2 regions of the Selenomonas sp. KH1T6 genome follow, and region 1 is predicted to be linked to the other one. Evidence: riboswitches for the same ligand, from Rfam matches in the RefSeq annotation. Region 1 holds a riboswitch; the other holds the start of a gene.
The links. Region 1 has a riboswitch for thiamine pyrophosphate ahead of thiS (sulfur carrier protein ThiS). Riboswitches for the same ligand answer to the same signal wherever they lie in the genome.

Region 1 (3,861 bases):
CTGGCAGCCAGTTCCTTTATGGTGAGGAGCAGCTGAAGAATGTGGCCCGTGATGCAGAGGATATCGTCAAGAAGCTCAATGAGAGCGGGTCCCTGCCCTATAAAGTGGTCTGCAAGGGGGTTATGACTACAGCTGACGGCATCACCCAGTTCATGAAGGATGTGAACTACCACGAGGAAGTGGCAGGCGTCATCACCTGGATGCATACTTTCTCTCCGGCCAAGAACTGGATTCGCGGCACGGTGCTGCTGCAGAAGCCACTCCTGCATCTGGCTACCCAGTATCGTCAGGATATTCCCTACGATACCATTGATTTCGATTACATGAACCTGAACCAGAGTGCCCATGGCGACCGTGAGTATGCTTACCTCAACAGCCGTCTGAACCTCAAGAACAAGATTGTCTACGGCTTCTGGGGCGATGAAGAGGTGCAGGCTGAGATTGCCAGCTGGCAGGATGTGGCCGTGGCCTACAACGAGAGCTTCAAGCTGAAGGTCTGCCGCTTTGGCGACACCATGCGTGATGTGGCTGTCACCGAGGGTGACAAGGTGCAGGCTCAGATCCAGCTGGGCTGGACGGTAGATTACTGGCCGGTAGGCGATCTGGTAGAAGTTATTGACGCTGTTTCCGAAGATGATATTGACAGGGAGTATCAGGAACTGCGCAACAAGTATGACCTGGCTCCCCAGCATAACGATGCTGCCAAATTCACCGAATCTGTGAGATATCAGCTGCGGGAGTATCTGGGTATCAAGAAGTTCCTGGATGACAGGGGTTACACCGCCTTCTGCACCAACTTCCAGGACCTCAAAGGCCTCAAGCAGCTGCCGGGCCTGGCTGCCCAGCTTCTCATGGCTGAGGGCTACGGCTTTGGCGCTGAGGGTGACTGGAAGCATGCGGCCCTCACCCGCCTGCTGAAGATTTTGGCTCACAATGACCGCACTGTGTTCATGGAGGACTACACCCTGGATCTCCGCAAGGGCCACGAAGCCATCTTGGGTGCCCACATGCTGGAGGTTGACCCCACCATTGCCAGTGACAAGCCCAGGGTGGAGGTACACCCGCTGGATATCGGCGGCAAAGATGACCCTGCCCGCCTGGTGTTCACCGGCGCAGACGGCAAGGCTGTGGATGTCACCGTGGCTGACTTCCGCGAGGGCTTCCGTCTGATTTACTACCCTGTTGACTGCCGCAAGGCTGAGGCTGAGACGCCGCATCTGCCTGTAGCCAAGCAGCTCTGGACTCCTACCGTGGGCCTCAGGAAGGGCTCGGAGGAGTGGATGAAGGCAGGTGGCGGACATCACACTGTCCTTTCCTTCACCATCACCCCGGAGCAGCTCCATGACCTGGGCACCATGCTGGGCATGGAACTGGTAGAAATCCTTTAATTTAGCTTTCTCCAATTCTTTTTCTCATAAATCCCAACATCAAAGGCAGCCTTGTCATGAGGCTGCCTTTGATGTTTTGGCAAAAAAGCCTTTACCTCAAGGGGGCAATGGTGTTACAATAAGGGAGTAATTTCATAGCGAGGGGAGCTTGTGGCTTTTAGCATAGCAGGCTGAGAGGGGACTTGAGGTTCCGACCCATAACCTGATTTGGATAATGCCAACGTAGGGATGTGCAGGAAAACTGTATTTTTTAGGGACTGTCCGAAGCGGGCAGTCCCTTTTTGGTGCGCCGAAAGGGGGTGGGAGCATGGTGAAGATAAACGGTGCAGATGAACAGGCGGCAGGCAGCAGCCTGGCTGATTGGCTGCAGGCAAAGGGCTATGGGGGCAGGATGATTGCTGTGGAGTATAACGGTGAGATCATTTCCCGGGAGCATTATCCCCAGGTAGTGCTGCATGATGGTGATGTGGTGGAAATAGTCTGCTTCATGGGCGGCGGTTGAAGGAGGTCTTGGTGATGGCAAATAAGATGAATGATTGCTGGCAGCTGGGGGGACGGAAGTTCAAGTCCCGATTCATTTTAGGCTCGGGCAAGTATTCCTTGCGGCTGATTGAAGCAGCGGTGCAGGATGCGGGGGCAGAGATTGTGACCCTGGCGGTACGCCGGGCTAATACCCAGGACAAGGAAAACATTCTGGATTACATACCGAAGCAGGTGACGCTGCTGCCCAATACTTCCGGGGCACGCAACGCAGAGGAGGCGGTACGCATTGCCAGGCTGGCCCGGGCCATGGGATGCGGGGATTTTGTCAAGGTGGAAATCATGCGGGACAGCAAGTACCTGCTGCCGGACAACAGCGAAACCATCAGGGCGACGGAGCTGCTGGCTGAGGAAGGCTTCACAGTTCTGCCCTACATGTACCCTGATTTGAATGTGGCCCGGGATTTGGTCAGCGCCGGGGCAGCGGCAGTCATGCCGCTGGCTGCGCCTATCGGGTCGAACAAGGGGCTGGCTACCAAGGATTTTATCCAGATTCTCGTGGATGAGATTGACCTGCCGATTATTGTGGATGCGGGCATTGGCGCGCCTTCCCAGGCTTGTGAGGCCATGGAGATGGGAGTGACGGCCATCATGGCAAATACTGCCTTGGCAACGGCGGGGAATTTGCCGCTGATGGCTGCTGCCTTTCGGCAGGCCATTGAAGCGGGGCGCAAGGCTTATCTTTCCGGGCTGGGCCGGGTGCTCAGCCGGGGTGCGGAAGCCTCAGACCCCCTGACTGGATTTCTGCGTGCTTAGGGGGTGGCAAGATGAGTGAAACAGAGAGGAAAAACAGCTTCTTGGTAGATTCCAGGCACCTTAGCGCCAAGGCGCTGGAGCGCAAGCATGAGCTGGAAAACAATCCTGCCAGCAGGAAAAGCCCCCTGGAGTATTTCCCGGAAATGGAGCAGCTGGTTTCGCCGGTGGAGCAGGCAGTGCTGGCGGAAATGGAAGCCTATGATTACAACCGCTATACGGCGGCAGATGTGCGGCGGGCTTTGAGCCATGCCACCTGCACCAAGGAGGATTTCAAGGCCCTGCTGTCGCCTGCGGCCATGCCCTTTTTGGAGGAAATGGCCCGGCGGGCCAGGCGGGAAACCAGTCGTCATTTCGGCAATACGGTGTACCTTTTTACCCCCCTTTACATTGCCAATTACTGCGAGAATTACTGCGTGTATTGCGGTTTTAACTGCTACAACCACATTCGTCGCCTGCAGCTTGATGCAGAGCAGATTGAGCATGAAATGCAGGTCATTGCCCAAAGCGGTATGGAAGAGATCTTGCTGCTCACCGGGGAGAGCAAGACGAAAAGCGATTTGTCTTACATCGGTCAGGCTTGCAAGCTGGCCCGGCGGTATTTCCGCAATGTGGGGCTGGAAATCTATCCGGTGAATACGGCAGACTACCGCTACCTGCATGAATGCGGCGCTGATTACGTGACGGTCTTTCAGGAGACGTATGATTTGGAGGTTTATGAAAAACTGCATCTTCTGGGGCACAAGCGGGTATTTCCGTACAGATTTGCGGCCCAGGAGCGGGCCTTGAAGGGCGGCATGCGGGGCGTGGGCTTTTCGGCGCTTTTGGGACTGGCGGATTTTCGTCGTGATGCGCTGGCCACGGCGCTGCATGTCTGGCATTTGCAGCGGCGCTACCCCTGGGCGGAATTTTCCCTGTCCTGCCCCAGGCTGCGGCCTATCATCAACAACGACAAGATAACGCCCCAGGGGGTGGGGGAGCGGGAGCTTTGCCAGGTGCTTTGCGCCTATCGCCTTTTCCTGCCTTTTGCCGGGATTACGGTGTCCTCCCGTGAAAGGGCAGATTTTCGCAATGGCATTGCCAAAATCTGCGCCACGAAGGTATCGGCCGGTGTATCTACGGGCATCGGCGACCATGAGGAAAAATACGCAGGACAGCAGGAGGGCGCACAGGGGGACGA
Region 2 (3,861 bases), on a different contig from region 1:
GCCCACCCAACGGGTGAGCCGATTTATATGCCTTGCTCAAATCTTCTCTTAGGAGCAGTTCCTTACTGCTTGATGCGCTTCACTGCCTCGGAAAGGGGCGGGATAATCTGCTTCTTGCGGCTCATGACCCCGGGCAGATAGATGTGGGTGCCGCTGGCATCCTTGTGGAAAGCCTCGCCAATGAGGGTCTTGGGAGAGCCTGCATAAAGGAGAGTGGTGGCTTCTTCCAGGATGTTGGTGACCATCACCAGACTCATGTCGAAGCCTTCCTTATCGCAGATATGGCCCATAGCCTCAATGAGCTGGGGTTCCAGATCCAGCACTTCCTTCTCGTCCATGACAGAAATCTGGCTGACGATGATGCGGTAGTCGCCGATGCGGAACTCCTTGAGGTCGTTCCTGGCAATCTCGGAAGGAGTCATATCGCCGATGCCGGAACCTGCCTTGAGCATTTCCAGGCCGTACTCATTGATGTCCACCCCGGCAATCTCAGCCAGCCGCTTGGCGGTCATCTTGTCATACTCAGTGCAGGTGGGAGACTTGAAGAGCACCGTGTCGGAAATAATGGCGGAAAGCAAGAGGCCGGCAATGGAAGCAGGAATGTCAATATCCCTGTGCCAATGCATATTGGCCACGATGGTGGCTGTGCAGCCCACAGGCTCTGCATGGGTGTAGATGGGCTCGCTGGTCTGGATGCCGCCCAGACGATGGTGGTCGATGATCTCCATGATCTTGGCTTCTTCGATGCCCTCTACGGCCTGGCCGCGCTCGTTGTGGTCCACCAGGATGACCCGCTCACGCTCGGAAACCATGAGACGGTCACGGCTTACCAGGCCCACGATATGGCCATTTTCCACCACGGGGTAGTTGCGGTAATTGTTCTCCTCCATGGCCCCTTTGATATCAGAGAGCAGGTCCATAGGCTTGAAGCACACGGGATTGTCGTGCATGATGCGACGGATGGGCACGCACTGGTTGATCAGGCGGGCCACTGTATAGGTGTCGTAAGGAGTGGAAAGCACGAACACATTGCGCTCCTCAGCTTCCTCGATGACATCAGCGGAAACGCGGCCATTGCCGGTGACAATCAGGCAGGCAATGCCCTGCTTCACGCAGTCGATGATGGTCTCATCGTGACGATCGCCAATGAGGACAATGTCGTGCTCCTTGATGACGCTCTTGATGGTGTTGAGGCTGCCGGCAGCAATGCGCACATTGCCCTTAATGAACTCGCCTTCCTCACCGGACACCAGCACCTGGCTGTCCGTAGCCTGGATGATGTCGCGATAGCGCACCCGCATATTGGCCAGATTCTGCATGCCCAGTTCCTGGAAGTAGCGCTGAGCCAGATCGCTGACGGTGACGATGCCCACCAGCACCCCTTTGCTGTCGGTGACTGGCACGGACTTCAAATCATGCTCCCGCATGACCTCACCCAGATGGCGCAGAGTATCATGCTGCTTCACTACGATCTTGCAGTCGATGGTGATATCCTTGACCCGGGGATAAAGGTCGGTGAGCAAAAGGGGCTCCTCCACCTGGAAATGCTCCAGGGCGTACTTGGTCTCTGCATTGATCTTGCCAGCACGGGCAGCCACTACGTTCTCACCCAGTGCCTGCTTGAGATGTGCATAGCCGATAGCCGAGCAGATGGAATCCGTATCCGGATTGCGATGCCCGATGGTATAGATTGGTTTCGTGCTATTCATGAAAAAAAAATCCTCCTCTTGTCTGATGCCGTCAACAGCCCCGACTCTTATAGCATGTATACATTATAACGCTAGAATGCCCATCTTGTCGACAGATAAAATGGGTTTGTATGTGTCAATGATATCTCGGTAAATCAGACCAGCGATTTGATTTGACAACTCCGGCTTAAAGTATTAAAGTATAGCCAGACAATCACATACACGGGAGCTCGCAGACGGGCTGAGAGGAAACTATGCGTTTCGACCGCACCTGATTTGGATAATGCCAACGTAGGGAAGCAGGAATAGCGATATTTCAAGGGACTATCCAACTTTAGCCGGATAGTCCCTTTTCGTTTGCCCTTTCCCTCCCCAACACAAGGAGGAATCACCATGCAAAATTGTCAGATGACACAATCACCCAAACGGACCTCACTTTGGGCCAACGGCCTGATTTGGTTCGGCGCTGCCCTTTCCATTGCCGAGATACAGACCGGCACTTTCCTGGCCCCTCTGGGCTTCGGCCAGGGGATGCTGGCGATTTTCATGGGGCATCTCATAGGCTGCGCCCTGCTCTTTGGGGCAGGGGTCATAGGCGGCAAAGTGAGGAAAAGTTCCATGGAAGCTGCCAAGATGACCTTTGGCAGCAGGGGCGCCCTGCTCTTTGCAGGGCTCAATATCCTGCAGCTTTTGGGCTGGACGGGCATCATGATCTATGAAGGGGCCCTGGCTGCCGGGGGGCTTTTAGGAGCAGGCCATGAGCTCTGGTGCCTGCTGATAGGACTGCTCATCATCCTGTGGCTGGCCATTGGCCTGGAGAATCTGAGCAGGCTGAACGCCCTGGCCATGGCGGCCCTGCTGCTGCTCACCCTGCTGCTCAGCAGCAATCTCGCCAGCGCCAGCGGGGCTGCCCCCCTGCCTGCCGAAGCCATGAGTTTCGGCCTGGCCCTGGAGCTTTCCATTGCCATGCCCCTTTCCTGGCTGCCCCTTATCAGCGATTACACCCGCAAGGCCCAAAAGCCTGTCAGGGCAGCGGCGGTGAGCACCATCGTCTACGGTCTGGTGAGCTCCTGGATGTACCTCATGGGCCTGGGGGCCGCCCTGGCTTTCGGGGAGGCGGATATCGCCCAAATCATGCTGAAGTCCGGGCTGGGGCTGGCGGGCCTGGCCATCATCCTCTTTTCCACCGTCACCACCACTTATCTGGATGCCTATTCTGCAGGAGTGTCCGGCGAAGCCCTGTCCTCCAAAGCAAAGGGAAAAGCCCTGGCCATAGCTGTCACCCTGCTGGGCACAGGTGGAGCCATCTTCCTGCCCCTGCTGGATTTCACGGATTTCCTCTACTTCATCGGCTCAGTCTTTGCCCCCATGATTGCCGTACAGCTGGTCAATCATCTCATGGCCTCCCGCAACTATGAGACAAGTCTTTTCTGCTGGTCCAATCTGCTGGTGTGGCTGGCCGGTTTCCTCCTCTACCGCTTCCTGATGGAAACTGACCTGCCCATAGGCAGCACTCTGCCGGACATGCTGCTCACCATGTGCCTCAGCGCTGCTGCCATTGTCCTGGGCAACAGGCAGAAGGAAAAAGAGGAGCCTGCTACCCTGTAAGGAAATATCCTCCAATGTGAGATTGAGGCTCCTGGCTGAAGGAGCAAGCAAATGCGCTAAAAAATCACCTTGCCAAACTCTCGGCAAGGTGATTTTTCTTTCTCATATTTGTCAAAGCACGTTAGGCTGCTTGGAGCATTTTGTTCTTTTCAAATGCACCCGACCCTGGTTCCGCGCTTTGGATCAGGCAGTCATTTGTGAAGGCCTTCATTGCCTTGACGACGTCATCACTTCTTGTGCTTGAAGGCAGCCATGCCTGCGTAGACAGCGCTTTCCCCCAGTTCTTCTTCTATGCGCAGCAGCTGGTTGTATTTGGCCACCCTCTCAGAGCGTGAGGGGGCTCCTGTCTTGATCTGATCCGTATTGAGGGCCACTGCCAGGTCTGCGATGGTGGTATCCTCTGTCTCACCGCTGCGATGGGAGACTATGGCCGTGTAACCTGCCTGGTGGGCCATCTTGATGGCTTCCAGCGTCTCGGAAAGGGTGCCTATCTGATTCAGCTTGATGAGGATGGAGTTGCCGCTGCCGCCTTCGATGCCTTTCTTCAGCCGCTTGGTGTTGGTGA

Region 2: another riboswitch for thiamine pyrophosphate. It lies ahead of cytX (putative hydroxymethylpyrimidine transporter CytX); the one in region 1 lies ahead of thiS (sulfur carrier protein ThiS).

What each region holds. Positions count from the first base shown of each region.
Region 1 is NZ_FNWN01000033.1:8,288-12,148, forward strand. It holds gene araA (L-arabinose isomerase) at 1-1,388, shown strand, start outside; TPP riboswitch at 1,519-1,634, shown strand; gene thiS (sulfur carrier protein ThiS) at 1,696-1,890, shown strand; gene BLW59_RS14370 (thiazole synthase) at 1,905-2,684, shown strand; gene thiH (2-iminoacetate synthase ThiH) at 2,696-3,861, shown strand, end outside.
Region 2 is NZ_FNWN01000018.1:27,512-31,372, reverse strand. It holds gene BLW59_RS11060 (putative manganese-dependent inorganic diphosphatase) at 63-1,709, opposite strand; TPP riboswitch at 1,901-2,004, shown strand; gene cytX (putative hydroxymethylpyrimidine transporter CytX) at 2,082-3,296, shown strand; gene eno (phosphopyruvate hydratase) at 3,524-3,861, opposite strand, start outside.